3 regions of the Chromohalobacter sp. HP20-39 genome follow, and region 2 is predicted to be linked to each of the others. Evidence: riboswitches for the same ligand, from Rfam matches in the RefSeq annotation. Region 2 holds a riboswitch; each other region holds the start of a gene.
What was found. Region 2 has a riboswitch for thiamine pyrophosphate ahead of RVY79_RS09180 (ABC transporter ATP-binding protein). Riboswitches for the same ligand answer to the same signal wherever they lie in the genome.
Positions count from the first base shown of each region.

Region 1 (5,341 bases), on a different contig from region 2:
CGCACGATCTGTATAATACGGTCCCTATCGTCCGCCGTAACCGATGATGCCATGAGTTCGATGTCCGAAGACGTTTCTTCTCCTTTACGCGCACGCGCCATCGCCCTGCTGTGGCGCACTCTGGCACGCTTGACACCGCGCCGGCTGTGGCAACTGGCGCGTTTGATCGGTCCGCTGATTCTCGCCTTCAGCCGCCGCGAACGTGACGTGACGCGCACCAATCTCAGGCACGTCTATCCGGATATGCCAGCACGTCAGCAACGGCGCCTGACGCGGGACAGCCTGACGCACTCCTCGGCGACCATGCTCGAGCTGGGCTTTGCCTGGATGGCTACACCGAAGCGCGTCGAGGATTCGATCCGCGCCGTGCATGGCCGCGAACTGCTCGATGATGCCCGCGCCCAGGGACGTGGCGTCATCGTCCTGGCACCGCATTACGGAAATTGGGAAGTGCTCAACTTCTGGCTTTCCAGCCACTTTCCGTTCACCGCCATGTACGAGCCTCCCAAGATCGACGCACTCGATCCGGTGATCCGGCATGGCCGCGAACGCATGGGAGCCCAACTGGTCCCTACCAATCCTCGCGGTGTCGCCTCACTGCTCAAGGCACTCAAGCGCTGCGAGGCAGTCGGGATCCTCCCCGATCAGGAGCCAAACTGGGGCAGCGGCGTGTTCGCCGACTTCTTCCAGCGCCCGGCCTACACTGCCACCTTGCTACCCAAGCTCGTGGCGCGTACCGAGGCCCGTGTCGTCACCGGCGTAGCGCAACGCCTGCCTCACGGGAGGGGCTTCGCGCTGCACTTCCTCGCCGCCGACGAACGCGTCTACTCGAGCGACGAGGTACTATCCGCCACCGGGGTCAATGCCAGCGTGGAGCATGCCATCGCCCTGGAACCCGCTCAGTATCAATGGGAATACAAGCGCTTTCGCAAGACCCGCCAGGAAGCTGCCAAGCGGCCCGATTTCAAGCGCTATCGACTCTACTAGGCGTCAGGGCGAATCGTTGATTGTTGTCTACACTGCTCCAGAGGATTTCTCGAGGAGTCGTGCATGATCGTTCACCACGCTACCCAGACGCTGAAACGAAGCGCCCCAGCGCTTGCGAGCCTATGGCTGAGCGCCATGTTGATCGTCTCCGGCCAGGCCCAAGCGCTGACGTCAGTGGAGGTTGCCGGCAATGCTGAACGGGCCAATGTGCCCGATGGTGCCACGCTCGATAAACGAGTCTCGTTGCGCGCGCCCCGCTTGATCAGTTTCGGCCCCGAAGGCGAAATGTTCATCGGCTCCCGGGCAGGGCGCCTGTATCGCCTGCAACCGCCTTATGATCGAGTCGATGCGGAGATCCCGCTGTCCGGTTACCCGCACAGCGCCGTGGTGCATGAAGGCTACTTGTACGTAGCGACCACCGATCGTCTCTATCGCACTGCGTATTCGCCGGGACAGGACGTCACAGAGATGGATTTCGAGGGCGTCGCCGACTTGCCCGGCGGGGGTGGCCACGCCTCGCGCTCGCTATCCGTGGGACCCGATGGCAGGCTCTATGTCGCGCTCGGCATTCAAGGCAACTGCTCGGCGCAACGCATCACCATGGACACGGCTTTCGAGGACCGGCGAGGCGGGGTAATGGCGCTCGATTCCTCGCGCGAGACGCCTGAATGGACGCCCTACGTCAGCGGACTGCGCAACCCCATCGGCATGGCCTGGAGCCCCGAAGGGACGCTGTATCTCAACAACAACGGCCCCGACCACTGGGGCTACGAGGTGCCGCCGGAATTACTGGTACGCGCCGAGACCGACAGCTTCCACGGCATGCCGTGGTATCAATGGAATGAGGGCGAGTGGCAACGCGATGAATGCATCGACTCGGCGCCGCCCGCCGGGCGTGACACGCTCGCGCCACCAGTGGCGACGTTTGCCGCTCGTAGCGCTCCCATCGGCCTGACCTTTCTGCCTGATGACAATCCCTGGCAGGTGGATATGGTCACCGCCATCCATGGCAGCTGGGCCACGCAAACAGCCGGGGGTCGCACTACCCGCCGGCCGCCAAAGATCGTCGGCATTAGACTCGAGGACGACGGCCGCCAGGGACAGGTGATCGACCTGGTCAGCGGTTTCCAGGCGGAGAATGGCGAACGCTGGGCGCGCCCCGCCGGTATCGCCTACCGCGACGGCGCGCTTTATTTCACCGCCGACGAAGGCGATACCGGGTTGTATCGCCTGACGCCCTGATCCGAGAAATCCTAGCGCTTGTCCAGATGCGCCTGGCGCGCGGCGACCTCGGCGAGCCCCGACCAATCCTTGTCGCCATCGCCGTTGGCGAGGGCGTCGAGTAGACGGTCGCGGACCGCGCTGCCCAATGGCAAGGCGACGCTTTGCTCATCACCCGCGCTCAAGGCCAGCCCGACATCCTTGTGACCCAGACGCATCGTGAACCCGGCGGGTTCGAAGCGCGCTTCGGCGATCATCTTGCCGTAGCCCTGATAAGCCGGCGAGGCGAACAACGTATTGGTGACGATATCCAGAAAATCGCTGGCCTCGATGCCGTACGCGCGCGTTAGTGTCGAAGCCTCGGCCATCGATTCGATGGCACTGGCGAGCATGAAATTGGCGGCGATCTTCGCCACATTGGCACGCTCGGGTGATTCACCCAACGGCCAGACAGCCTGACCCATGGCGTCGAGCACGGGTCTGACCCGCTCGAGTTGTGCCGGGTCGCCGGCAGCGATGATATTGAGCTTGCCCGCCGCCGCGACGTCCGGACGCCCCAGCACCGGCGCGGCGACATAGCCTACGCCCAGGCGTTCGTGAAGCGCCGCCATGCCACGGGCGAAAGCCACCGACACCGTGGCCATGTTGATGTGAACACTGCCCTTCTTCATCGCCTCGATGGCCTTGCTTTCCACCAGCACCTGATGCGCGGCTTGATCGTCGGCCAACATGCTCACCAGCACCTCACATCGCGCCGCGTCGGCCGGTGTCTTGGCGATCTTGGCGCCCTGTTCGGCGAGCGCTTCGGCCGCCTCGGGGGAGCGATTCCATACCGTGACCTCATGCCCCGCCTCGAGTAACTGCTGCGCCATGCCACGCCCCATGGCGCCCAGGCCAATGAATCCAACTTTCATGTTCAACGCTCCTTTGCTTTGTTTTCCCTGGGACATTAGCACGCAAACGAGGATTTGACGTCCCTCTGGTCCGTACATCGCACAGGGATTTCATTCGGGCAATACCTTGCTAGACTCTAGACGACAGCTTGACGGGGTGCCGGTGGAACCGGCTGAGATCGTCCTGCGCTCGCCATCAAGGCGGACGCCACGACGGATCCCGACGAACCTGATCCGGCTAGTACCGGCGTAGGGATCAAGCGGGGGCGCAACACCTGAAGATGCATTCACCGTTGCTCACCTCTCCCGCCTACGCTGTGCGCCGGCCTGACTTGCGTCATGACCTGGAGCACATATGACATCACCGCAATTTCTTTCCGACACCGCCCGCGTCGACGAGGCCGCCATTCAGGCGCTACCCGGCTCGCGCAAGATATACGTGGAAGGCTCACGTGCGGACATCCGTGTGCCCTTTCGCGAGATATCGCTATCGCCGACCCGCACCTCCGGCCAGGATGAGAAAAACCCGCCGTTGCTGGTCTACGACACCTCAGGTCCCTACACCGATCCTGAGGCGAAAATCGACCTGCGCAAGGGGCTCCCCGAGTTACGCCGCCGTTGGATCGATACGCGTGGCGACACCGAATGCCTCGACGGCCCTACTTCCGAATACGGTCGGCGCCGCGCCAACGACCCCATGCTCGCCCCGTTACGCTTCGAGCTGACCCGCACACCGCGACGCGCCAAATCGGGTAACAACGTGACCCAGCTACACTACGCTCGACAGGGCATCATCACACCCGAGATGGAGTTCATCGCCATCCGCGAGAATCAGCGCCGCCAGGCCCTCTCTACAGCGTACTCAGGCAACCAGGAAGTCGAGCGCATCCTCGGCCAGCAGCATCCCGGTCAAGGCTTCGGCGCACGCCTCCCGGAGGAGATTACTCCGGAGTTCGTGCGCGATGAGGTGGCCGCAGGGCGGGCGATCATCCCCTGCAACATCAACCATCCGGAAACCGAACCGATGATCATCGGCCGCAACTTCCTGGTGAAAATCAACGGTAACCTGGGCAACTCGGCAGTGAGTTCGGCCATCGAGGACGAGGTCGACAAGATGACCTGGGGCATCCGTTGGGGCGCGGACACCATCATGGACCTGTCCACCGGCGCCAACATTCACGAAACCCGTGAGTGGATCATCCGCAACGCCCCGGTGCCCATCGGCACCGTGCCCATCTACCAAGCCCTTGAGAAGGTCGGCGGCGTCGCCGAAGATCTGACCTGGGAGATTTTCCGCGACACTCTGATCGAACAGGCCGAACAGGGTGTGGATTACTTCACCATTCATGCCGGTGTCTTGCTGCGCTACGTGCCGCTCACCGCCGAGCGCGTCACCGGTATCGTTTCCCGAGGCGGCTCGATCATGGCCAAATGGTGTCTCTACCACCATGAAGAGAGTTTCCTCTACACCCATTTCGAGGATATCTGCGAGATCTGTAAGCGCTATGACGTGGCGTTCTCGCTGGGCGATGGCCTACGCCCCGGCTCGGTGGCCGACGCCAACGACGCAGCCCAGTTCGCCGAACTCGAAACCCTGGGCGAGTTGACCAAAATTGCCTGGAAGCACGACGTTCAGGTGATGATCGAAGGGCCCGGCCACGTACCGATGCAATTGATCAAGGAGAACATGGATAAGCAGCTCTCGGAGTGCGACGAGGCCCCCTTCTACACCCTAGGTCCTCTGACCACCGACATTGCGCCGGGCTATGACCACATCACCTCCGGTATCGGCGCGGCGATGATCGGCTGGTACGGCTGCGCCATGCTCTGCTATGTCACGCCCAAGGAGCACCTCGGTCTGCCCAACAAGGACGACGTCAAGACCGGCATCATCACTTACAAGATCGCCGCGCATGCCGCCGACCTGGCCAAGGGGCATCCGGCCGCCCAGCGCCGCGACAACGCGCTGTCCAAAGCGCGTTTCGAATTCCGCTGGGAGGATCAGTTCAACCTGGGGCTCGACCCGGATACCGCGCGGGAATACCACGACGAGACACTACCCAAGGATTCCGCCAAGGTCGCGCATTTTTGCTCGATGTGCGGGCCCAAGTTCTGCTCGATGAAGATCAGCCATGAGGTTCGCGACTCTTTCTTGAACAACGGGGCCAGCTTGAAGGACGAGGCCAGGGACAACGACCTCGAGGGCGACGTGGAGGCGGCCATGAAAGGTATGGAGGAGC
Region 1 is NZ_JAWHTP010000004.1:80,672-86,012, reverse strand. It holds gene RVY79_RS09985 (lysophospholipid acyltransferase family protein) at 52-987, shown strand; gene RVY79_RS09980 (sugar dehydrogenase) at 1,051-2,229, shown strand; gene RVY79_RS09975 (NAD(P)-dependent oxidoreductase) at 2,241-3,158, opposite strand; TPP riboswitch at 3,245-3,374, shown strand; gene thiC (phosphomethylpyrimidine synthase ThiC) at 3,457-5,341, shown strand, end outside.
Region 1: it holds a riboswitch for thiamine pyrophosphate, as region 2 does, so the genes downstream of both, thiC (phosphomethylpyrimidine synthase ThiC) here and RVY79_RS09180 (ABC transporter ATP-binding protein) in region 2, are expected to answer to the same signal.

Region 2 (5,341 bases):
CAATCAGGTAGGCCAGCGAATAGTCATCGAACTCGATGCCCAGCACACCTTCCTCGCCGGCCATCATGCCCAACCCCAGGAACAACACCAGCAGCGGCACGCCGATGCGTGACGAAACACGGCTCGCCACGATACTCAGCGCGATTAGAAATCCCGAAAACAAAAAAAGGCTGTTGATGGTATCCACGACTAACGACTATCTCCCTGAATTCAAGGACCTAGTATGCCATGTCCCGGTGCATCATGCTGTCACCTACATCAACCAATGTGGATGCGATTGCACGACACGCCAATCTATATCGCCCTGCAATCGCATGGCCCAGATCAGCGCCCGCATCCCCTGGCGATATGTGCCCAGCGCGACATCCGGCGACTGTCGCCGGTAGCCGGTGACGAAGGCATCCCGTTCGGCAGGCTCCGTGATCAACAGCTCGGCCACACACAAATCAAACTCGAGCGGCGCCCACACCAGTGCCTCCCAGTCACTCCATAACCATCCGGTAGCGCCATACAGGAATTGATCGGCACGCAAATCGGGCAGACACCACACGGCGCGCGACGGGATGGGGAAATCAGGCAGTGCCTGCCAATCGGCACAGCCAGGATGGTGTTTTAAAAAATCGCGCGCGCGTCGCGGCCATTGCGATAGCGGCCAGACCGTTTCCAGAGGATGCCCCCAGCCCGAGACGGTTTCGCGATGCAGGTAGCCCAACTGGCTACCCAACAGTTCGGCGAAGACTTCTCCCATTCGCGCCGACACGCCCTCGCTCCAGGGCAAACTCCAGAGCGGCGTCTGATGCAATGCGCCCAGATACGTCAAGGGTAATGGCGGCAACGGCAAATACGTCGGCAAGGCCCCCACCAGTCGCGTTATTGCCTCAGGGCAACGCCAGCGATCGAAACCGAAGAGCCGATTGACCCCCTGCCAGAACGGATCCTGGGCGGGATGCGTTCGCGCCAGCTTGAGCAGTTGCGGCGCCTCATCGCGCGTTCGCCACAACCAGTTGGCGCTGTCATCCCAGGCCAATGGCAACGGGGCAAGAGCATGACCGGTAAAGACCTCGACGCGATGCGTCAGTGCGGGATCGGGATACATGCGTGCTCCTGGCTGCCCAAGCGATAGCGAGGCGACCACCCAGCACGTCTGGGCAGTCGCCGTCGCATCAGGATACAATAACCCTCTCTGGATAGGGGTGCCCATCAAGGAATGGGCTGAGAGCGCCACACGCAACCCTGGAACCTGATCCGGTTAACACCGGCGGAGGAAAGACCAGAGCGTGCCGTCGGCACGTCCTTCGCCCCATTCATGGAGCCTTGATGACGTCCCTCGGTTTTTCGCTGTCCCAGGCGAGGCTCGCCTTTTCGGGGCAATGGCTGTTCGATGGCCTTGCAGCCGACTTTACCCCTGGTAGCTGGACGGGGCTGCTCGGCCGCAGCGGCAGCGGCAAGAGCTCCTTGCTGCGCATGATCGCTGCCCTCCCGATCCCCGACACCCATGACTTGACCCTCACCACCACCGATAAGCGCCCATTGGCCGGCCGCTTGGCATGGATGGCTCAGCAAGACCAGTTACTTCCCTGGCGCAAGGTCATCGACAACGTCCTGCTCGGCCCCGCGCTGCGCGGTCGCCCCACGGCGGCGCAACATCAACGCGCCCAGGACCTGCTCGGCGACGTCGGTCTCGGCGACAAAGCCGAGCAGTGGCCCAAGACGTTATCCGGGGGGGAGCGTCAACGCGTCGCGCTGGCCCGCACGCTCTTCGAAGACGCCCCCGTAGTCTTGATGGACGAACCGTTTTCTGCCGTCGACGCGATCACTCGCCTGGAACTTCATGAGCTAGCCGCGCGCCTGCTGGCCGGTCGCACCGTATTATTGGTCACGCACGACCCGCTCGAAGCCCTGCGCCTGAGCGATCGCATCCTGATACTCAGCGGTCAGCCGGCATCGTTGAGCGACTTCGACGTCCCCGGCGGACAACGCCCCCGTGCCCTCGAGGCGCCCGATGTCCAGCGCATGCAATCGCAGTTGGTGAATCGTCTCCACGCGCCGCATGGCAATATCGGTGAGGGTGTCGTATGAGTATACTCAAGCGTTTCTGGCCCGCCCTATTGGGGATCATCACCCTACTCGGCCTCTGGCAGTTACTCGTCATCGTCACTGGCGTTCCCGACTATATCCTTCCCGCGCCGCTGACCGTCGTGCAAGCGTTCGCGGCGCACCAGCAACTGTTATGGCATCATGCCGGTATCACGGTCATCGAAATCGTCGCGGGGCTGCTCATCGGATTCATGAGCGGGCTCGGCACGGCCCTGGCCTTGGCTCGTTTTCATGGCTTGCGGCGCACTTTGCTACCAATCTTGTTGATCAGCCAAGCCGTGCCCTTGTTCGCCCTGGCCCCTATTCTCATGCTATGGCTGGGGTATGGCATGACTGCGAAAATCGTCATGGCCACGCTGATCATTTATTTCCCGGTCGCCTCGACATGCTACGACGGCCTGCGCCAGACGCCACAAGGGTGGCTGGACCTGGCCCAGACACTGGGGGCCAACCGTCGACGGCAATTGTTGCGCATTCAGTTGCCCGCCGCCTTGCCATCACTGGCCTCCGGCATGCGCATGGCCGCCAGTGCCGCCCCCATCGGGGCGGTGATCGGCGAATGGGTCGGCTCCAGCCAAGGCCTAGGCTACTTGATGCTCAATGCCAACGCGCGCATGCAGGTCGATCTGATGTTTGCCGCCCTGCTGATCCTCATCACCTTCGGGGTGGCGCTCTACTTTACTACCGATGCGGTGATGCGGCGCCTCATGCCTTGGCATGACGACCGCACCGGCACCACCAACTGACAACGATCATCCGGGGTAGCACCCGCCATCGCATGGCAATGCCCCACACACCGCCTTTTACGGCGATAACGATAACGCCCGCCACACTCAATGGGCGGAGATCCGCAGGAGAACATCACATGCTACGTTTGACTCGACGCCTCATGGGAGCTTGCCTTGCGCTGATGTTGATCATACCCGGCTCGACTTGGGCCGCAGATGACGACAGCACTTCGGAGACGACTTCCCTGAAGGTCATGCTCGACTGGTACACCAACCCGACGCACGCCCCCCTGGTCATCGCCCAGCAACGCGGCTTCTTCGAGCGACATGGGCTCGATGTGGAGCTAATCTCGCCGGCCGACCCTAGTGTCCCCCCCAAGCTGGTCGCCGCCGGCAAGGTGGACTTGGCACTCAGCTACCAGCCTCAGTTGCATCTACAGGTAGACCAAGGCTTGCCGTTGGTACGCGTGGGCACGCTGATCGCGACACCGCTCAATGTCACGCTGGTACGTGCCGACAGCGATATCGAGAGCATGAAAGACCTGGCCGGCAAGACCATTGGCTACTCGGTGGGCGGCGTCGAGAAAGTACTGCTCAATACCATGCTCGAGCACAATGGCGTTGACCCTGAAAGTGTCGAGATGGTCAACGTCAACTTCGCGCTGACACCGGCATTGATCAGCGGCAAGGTCGATGCCATCACCGGCGCATTTCGCAACTTCGAACTGGCACAAATGGCCCAGGAAGGCGTCAAAGGGCGAGCATTCTATATTGAGGAAGAAGGCGTCCCCACCTACGACGAACTGATCTTCATCGCCAATCGCGAGACTCTCGACACACACCGCGATGCCTATGCCCGTTTCATGGCTGCCATCGAAGACGCCACAGCTTGGATCATCAATCACCCCGACGAGGGCTGGAAAGCTTTCAAGGCCTCTGATCCGGCATTGGATACACCGGTCAACAAGAAAGCCTGGTATAACTCCATTCCACGCTTCGCCCTGCGACCCGCCGCCCTTGATGTGCGCCGCTACAAGGCATTCGAGGCGTTTCTCCTCGAGCGCGGCCAGATCAAAGCCAAAAGCCCGGTCTCACGCCTCGCCGTCGACGTGAATCGTCTCTAGAGCGTCTTATCGCCAACGACCTGGAGACCTACCTAGCACTCCAGGTCGTTTTATCTCATTCGCTGGCCAAAAAGTTCGCCACAGCCGTTTGAAATGCTTCAGGGTGTTCGGCGTGCAACCAATGCCCGGCATCAGGCACGGTCTCGACACGTGCCTCCGGTAACACCGCCTCGACCGCCGGCAAAGCGTCATCCTCAACGTAGTCGGAACGCTCGCCACGCAGCACGAGCGTCGGCCCCGTATAGGTGCCTTCCCCATCCGGCACCGCGACGATATGGGCGTAATCATCCTCAATCTCATCGAGTCCCACACGCCACACCAGCGTAGCGTTCTCGCTGCGGACCAGGTTGGTCGCCAGAAACTGCCGTATCGCCGGAGTCTCGACGAAATTCGCCATGATCCGGTCGGCTTCCTTGCGGTCCGAAGGCGGTTGCCGTTCGACCGCGCGCATGGCCTTGAAAATCGCCTCATGGCCGTGCTGGTAAGCAATCGGCGCGATATCAGCCACGATCAAGCGCGCGACACGCTGAGGCGCCTGGCGCGCCAAGGTGATGGCGACCTTGCCTCCCATCGAGTGGCCCAGCAGGTCGCAACTGTCGACAGAAAGACGATCCAGCAGGACTTCGACATCCGCCGCCTGGGCGGCATAGCTCATGCCTGCCACATGCGGAGATTTTCCATGGTTACGCAGATCGACGGCGATTACGCGGCGGCTTTCCTGCCAACGCTTGATATGCGAGCGCCAGTTATCGGCGCTTCCGAATAGGCCGTGCAACACCACCAGCGGGCGCCCGGCGCCGCCAGTATCGACATGATGTAATTCCACAATGTGCCTCGTCAGCCATTCAAATCATGTCGGCATGATACCAGAGGCATCTCAGGCATTGCGTCCCGACACCCGTTCAGAGGCATCGGCGACATGCGCCAGATGACGCGTCAACGCCCCCAACAGCACACCATACAACGGCAGGAAGAAGGCCAAGCTGACGCTCAGCTTGATGGCATAATCGACCCAGGCGATTTCGACCCAGTGCGCGCTCATGAACGCATCGGGCCCATTCCAGAAGGCGATAGCAAAAAACGCAAAGGTATCGGCCAGATTGCCCAATAGCGTCGAGAACGCCGGCGCCACCCACCAGGCGCGCAGCCGCCGCATCCGATCAAAGACATGAATGTCCAGCAACTGCCCCAACACATAAGCCATGAAACTCGCCAGGGCGATACGCCCCACGAACAGGTTCCAGTCCCCCAGCGCCGTGATGCCCTGGAAAGTGCCGTTTTGAAACAGCACCGAGACCACGTAGGAAATCAGCAGAGCGGGTAGCATGACACGCGTGATGGTCGTTCGTGCCCGGCGTTTCCCGAACAACCGCACGGTCAGATCCGTGGCAA
Region 2 is NZ_JAWHTP010000003.1:528,974-534,314, reverse strand. It holds gene RVY79_RS09190 (potassium/proton antiporter) at 1-187, opposite strand, end outside; gene RVY79_RS09185 (hypothetical protein) at 254-1,096, opposite strand; TPP riboswitch at 1,180-1,284, shown strand; gene RVY79_RS09180 (ABC transporter ATP-binding protein) at 1,318-2,079, shown strand; gene RVY79_RS09175 (ABC transporter permease) at 2,076-2,843, shown strand; gene RVY79_RS09170 (ABC transporter substrate-binding protein) at 2,963-3,949, shown strand; gene RVY79_RS09165 (alpha/beta fold hydrolase) at 4,005-4,775, opposite strand; gene RVY79_RS09160 (7-cyano-7-deazaguanine/7-aminomethyl-7-deazaguanine transporter) at 4,827-5,341, opposite strand, start outside.

Region 3 (5,341 bases), on a different contig from region 2:
GCTCACGTCGTCAACCAGCCGCCACGCATGGCATGAGCGATACCCGCCTTTTTCGCTCGCTACGTTTTTACAATTACCGAGTGTGGGCTATCGGCGCCCTGGTCTCCAATATCGGCACTTGGATGCAGCGCATCGCACAGGACTGGCTGGTACTGACCGTGCTCACCGATCACGATGCCAGTGCCGTGGGCATCACCATCGCCTTGCAGTTCGGCCCGCAATTGCTGCTGCTCCCGCTGACCGGCTATGCCGCCGACCATTTCGACCGCCGCCGGCTGATCCTTCTCACTCAGGCATTGCTTGGACTATTGGCAATAGGGCTGGGGCTGGTCACCCTCACCGGCGTAGTGACACTTTGGCAGGTCTATGTCTTCGCCTTGGGGCTCGGCTGCGTCACGGCCTTCGACGCCCCCGCTCGTCAGACCTTCGTCAACGACCTGGTCGGCGAAAAGCATCTCTCCAACGCAGTGGCCCTCAATTCGACCTCCTTCAACGCTGCACGGATGATCGGCCCCGCCGTTGCCGGATTGTTGATCGCCGCCGTCGGCAGCGGCTGGGTCTTCATGATCAATGCGGCCTCATTCGCCGCCGTGCTCGGGTCGCTATGTCTACTGCGGCTCGACGAACTGCTCCCCGTCGCTCGGCCAAGGCATAACGCCGGCGGACTGACGGAAGGCTTCCGTTATGTCTGGCGGCGCCCCGAGTTGAAAGCCATCTTGCTGATGCTCTTCATGATCGGCACCTTCGGCTTCAACTTCGCGGTCTATATTTCCACCATGTCGGTGAAGGCGTTTCACGGCGAAGCGAGCCTGTACGGCTTCCTGACCTCATCCTTGGCCGTCGGTTCGGTCGCGGGCGCGCTATTGGCCGCCAAGCGCGAGCGCCCGCATATGCGACTGCTGTGTTGCTCTACTCTGGGATTCGGTGTCTGCTGCGGTCTGGCGGCGCTCGCCCCCAACGCATACCTCTTCGCCGCCGCCCTGATGCTGACGGGCCTGGCGGCACTGACCTTCATGACCGCGTCCAACGCACTGATTCAGCTCTCGACGGAACCAACAATGCGCGGCCGAGTAATGGCATTACGCATGGCGATCACCATGGGCGGCACGCCGCTTGGCGCCCCCGTCGTCGGCTGGCTCGCCGATCACGCCGGACCACGCTGGGCGATGAGCGTCGGCGCCAGTGCCGGCGTCATCGCCGCCCTGATCGGGAGTATCATGCTGATTCAACAGCGCCGGCAGCGCTTGCATCGTCGACCGCAAGGGGCTGATCGCCAACATGAGCCGTGACATGGACTGATCTGATTATTGGCTGACTTGCCAGTCGAGCCCCATTTGCCAGAAGTCGATTTCAAGACGGGTCGCATCTCGAAAAACACCGGCGAGCTCGTCAAAGCGCTGCTCGGTCACGTCGGCCAGTCGTTCATCCAGCCATGCGATTTCGCTGCGCATGGCGCTCTGGAACGCGTCGCTTTCGTACATTGCGATCCAGGCATCGTAGGGATTGGCATCGCGAACCGTCGTGGGGTCGCTGTTGAGAGTATTGGCGATTTCGCCATAACCCACCAGACACGGAGCGAGTGCCACGTGCATGTCGAGTAAATCGCCCCGGTTGCCGGCATCGAGCACGTAGCGCGTGTAGGCCATGGTGGCCCGGTCTTCTGGCAACCGAGCCAAGTCATGATCGGTGATCCCCCATTGCCGGCAGTAGTCGACATGCAGCGTCAGCTCGGTATCAATGATGGCCTTGAGACTGTCAAAGGCTTGGCGCAGATCTGCCATATTGCGGCTTTTATAGATCGCCAATGCATACGCCCGCGCAAAATGCTGAATGAACAGATAGTCCTGCTGGAGATAATAGCGAAAAGCGTCCGACTCGAGCGTACCGGCGCCCAATCGGCGCACGAAATCGTGCTGGATGTACGCCTGCCAATCGGCCGCGCACGCGTTTTTTAGATCGTTGAAACTATAGCCCATGATCGTCTCCGGTCGTTGGCAAGTAGAGGATCCGGAGACCAGGAGAGGTAAGCGGGTGTGTTGTCATTGACTCGCTTGATTCCCTACGCCAGTACCCGCCTGCATACGCAGGCATTCCCCGGATCAGGTTCAACGGGTCGATGCACTAGCCAGGCCCATGGGCCTTGCACCTCTCAGCCGGTCGTCCGGCACCCCGTCAAGCACGCTAGACACACTAGCCAACCGGAGGTTGTTTTTTCAACAACCGCACGGGAGAGGGTCAGTCCTGAGGCACACGAGGCGAAATCACAGCAGGAGCGTTCTAATATCGCTCAGCGCCTGGGATGACGCCGGAATAATTAAACAGCACTTTGTGCTTATAGCGGTCTTGTGCCAATGGATTTCTGGCGACCCCGTTGCCGGCGATGATGCTCTGGAGGCACGCTGGATGCCGATAGAAGGTCTAAAGAGCCAGGAGTTGGCGTTAAGCCTTGATGTGGTCGAAGTGGCCCAGATGGCTGCCAAGCTAAACCATGCTTTCTCATGAGATAGAAAGATTTTCCTCTCGTGCTCGGGCGAGAGAAGGCGCCAACTTTGCGTAATACAGCGATAGTCCAACCCACCACGTCATTCGCGTCTATCTTACGAGGATCGCCTTTCCTTGCTCACGGAGCCTGTATGGACCTCAAAAGCGGCTATCCTTTCTGGGCAGTCAAGAACGGACTGCTACAGGCCTTTCCCAAGCTCGACCAGGACTTGACCTGCGAGGTCGCCATCATCGGGGGCGGTATCACCGGCGCCTTGATCGCCGATGAATTGGCTCAGCATGGACATGATGTCATCGTGCTGGAGCGCCGTGATGTGGGCTGGGGCAGTTCGGCGGCCAGCACCGCGCTGATTCAATACGAGATCGATACCCACATGACCGATCTTGCCGCACGCTACGGCGAGGCCGATGCCGTGCTGGCCTATCGCGCTTGCGCACAGGCCATCGAACGCCTCAAGGGCCTAGCCGACGCTCTCGGCGATGTCGATTTCGCCATGCAAAGCAGCCTGTATTACGCCAGCGACGAAAGCGATGTCGATAGTCTCTATCGCGAATGGAAGATGCGCCGTCGGTACGGCTTTGCCGCCGATTGGCTACCCCAGGAAGCCATCTCGGAACGCTTCAGCTTCAGCGCTCCCGGGGCGATCCTGACGCATCTCGCCGCGCGCCTCGACCCTTACCGTATGGCCTACAAACTGCTCGACCGCGTACTCGATGCGGGCGGACGGGTGTATGACCGCACCGAAGTCGACAACGTCACGCCGCACGCACGCGGCGTCACGCTCACCACTACCAGCGGCCACTCACTCGCCTGTCAGCATCTCATCGTCGCCGCAGGCTATGAAGCGCAAACCTGGCTCGATGACAACGTCGCCATCAACCGCAGCAGTTATGCCTTTATCACCGACCCCATCGCAGCAGACGTGCTGGGCGAACTCGCCTCGACACTGGTCTGGGAATCCGCGCGCCCTTACCTCTACATGCGCACCACCGGCGATGGCCGGCTAATGGTCGGTGGCGAGGACGACGATATCGATATCCCCGCCAAGCGTGATCAACGCGTAGGCCAAAAGGCTGAAACCTTGATCGAGCAAGTGGAAACGCTATTCCCTCATCTATCACTCAATCCCACGTTTTCCTGGGGCGGCACCTTTGCCGAAACCGATGATGGCCTGCCCTTCTTCGGCCCTCACCCGCAATACGGTGATCGCATCCACTTCGCCATGGCCTACGGTGGCAACGGCATCAGCTACAGCATGATAGGCGCCGACCTGCTACGCGCCCTGATCGAAGGCCGAGAGCACTCACTGGCCGAGCTATTCTCCTTCCGGCGCGTGGGAGATTGACAAGCGTAAAGCCACTAAAAATTACCGTTCGGTCACTAACCGGCCATCAAGCCTCTCGTGGCGTCATAAATTACCGCTCAGTAATTATAATGCTGAAAGTCACGATATATGACGCTACACTTACCGAACGGTAATTATAGATCAGGAACGTAAATGGCCGACTCCCCCCCATCCAAAACATTTGGCGACCGCATTCGTCACAGCGAAGACCTCGGCAAGCTGGTACGCCAGGCGCGTGCCGAACAATCATTGCTACAGACCGACTTGGCCGGGCTGGCCGGCACCGGAAATCGCTTCATCGTTGACCTGGAGCGGGGTAAACCGACGCTGCAGCTCCAGAAAGTTCTGGATGTACTCGATCTCATGGGTCTCGAAGTCATCGTGCAGCGCAAGGGGGTTGGATAGCAGCTCGGCGATCATTCGATGATCGAGGCGAAGTAATCGTTCACCCGCTTGAGTGATCGCTTGAGCAGCGGTACCGACTTGCCACGACGCATCAATGACTCTTCTCCAGCGTAGCTGTAGGTGATCGCTTGTGCGGCGAGCCAGCGCAACGGCTCGGCTTCCCAGCGTTTGATCAACTGCCGATGACTCGCGTTGGTAAAGGCCCACGGCATCCGCGCCAGGTGGGTATCGCGGCCCAGGATCATGTCCGCTAATGTACGCCCGAATAAATGCGAGGCGGCCACGCCTTCACCGGCATAGCCGCCGGCCGTGGCAAGACCGCTGTTATGGTCGAAAATCGCATGTGGTCGGAAATTGCGCGACAAGCCCAGCGAGCCGCCCCAGCCGTAGTCGATCCTGACCCCTTCCAGCGCGGGCAGAAGATCGACCAGCAGATCCCGCCGCATACGAATCGCCTCGTCGCCGATGGCCTGGCCGGCCTTGGGCCGGGCGCCGAGACGATAGTTGCCGCGGGCGCCGAAAACGATGCGCCCGTCGGCGGTGCGATGACCGTAATTGATCAACCGGCTGGCGTCGGAGAAGGCGAGGCGTTCGGACATCCCGACCGCTTGCCACGTGGCATCTGAAAGCGGCTCGGTGGCGATCACCAGACTCTGCACCGGAATCACATGGCGCTTGAAGTCATGAAAGCGATCGGCGTAACCCTCGGTGGCACACACGACCGTCGGTGCCTCGACGCTCCCCTCGTGAGTGCTCACTTCGTGTCGACCCAGGTAAGTGGCGCGGCTGTGCTCGTGGATCGTGACGCCGAGACGTTCGACGAGCTCAGCCAGGCCCGCCACCAGCTTGGCCGGGTTCAGCGTGGCGACTTGACGATGGTAGATACCACCGTAGCCGTCGCGAAAGCGGGCCTTCTCCGCCAATTGTTCGGCATCGAGCCAGTGGCAATCCTCCTCGCTATGGCCGAGTTCATGGAGGTGGTGGAGGTAATCGCGCTGGATGGCGATCTGATCCCGGTAGCGCGCTGCCGCATAGATCGCGCCGCCCTTGTTGAAATCGGCGGCGATCCCCTCGCGTGCGAGCACCCG
Region 3 is NZ_JAWHTP010000005.1:170,829-176,169, reverse strand. It holds gene RVY79_RS12290 (MFS transporter) at 33-1,289, shown strand; gene tenA (thiaminase II) at 1,305-1,976, opposite strand; TPP riboswitch at 2,059-2,182, opposite strand; gene RVY79_RS12280 (FAD-dependent oxidoreductase) at 2,634-3,848, shown strand; gene RVY79_RS12275 (helix-turn-helix transcriptional regulator) at 4,002-4,253, shown strand; gene RVY79_RS12270 (FAD-binding oxidoreductase) at 4,265-5,341, opposite strand, start outside.
Region 3: it holds a riboswitch for thiamine pyrophosphate, as region 2 does, so the genes downstream of both, tenA (thiaminase II) here and RVY79_RS09180 (ABC transporter ATP-binding protein) in region 2, are expected to answer to the same signal.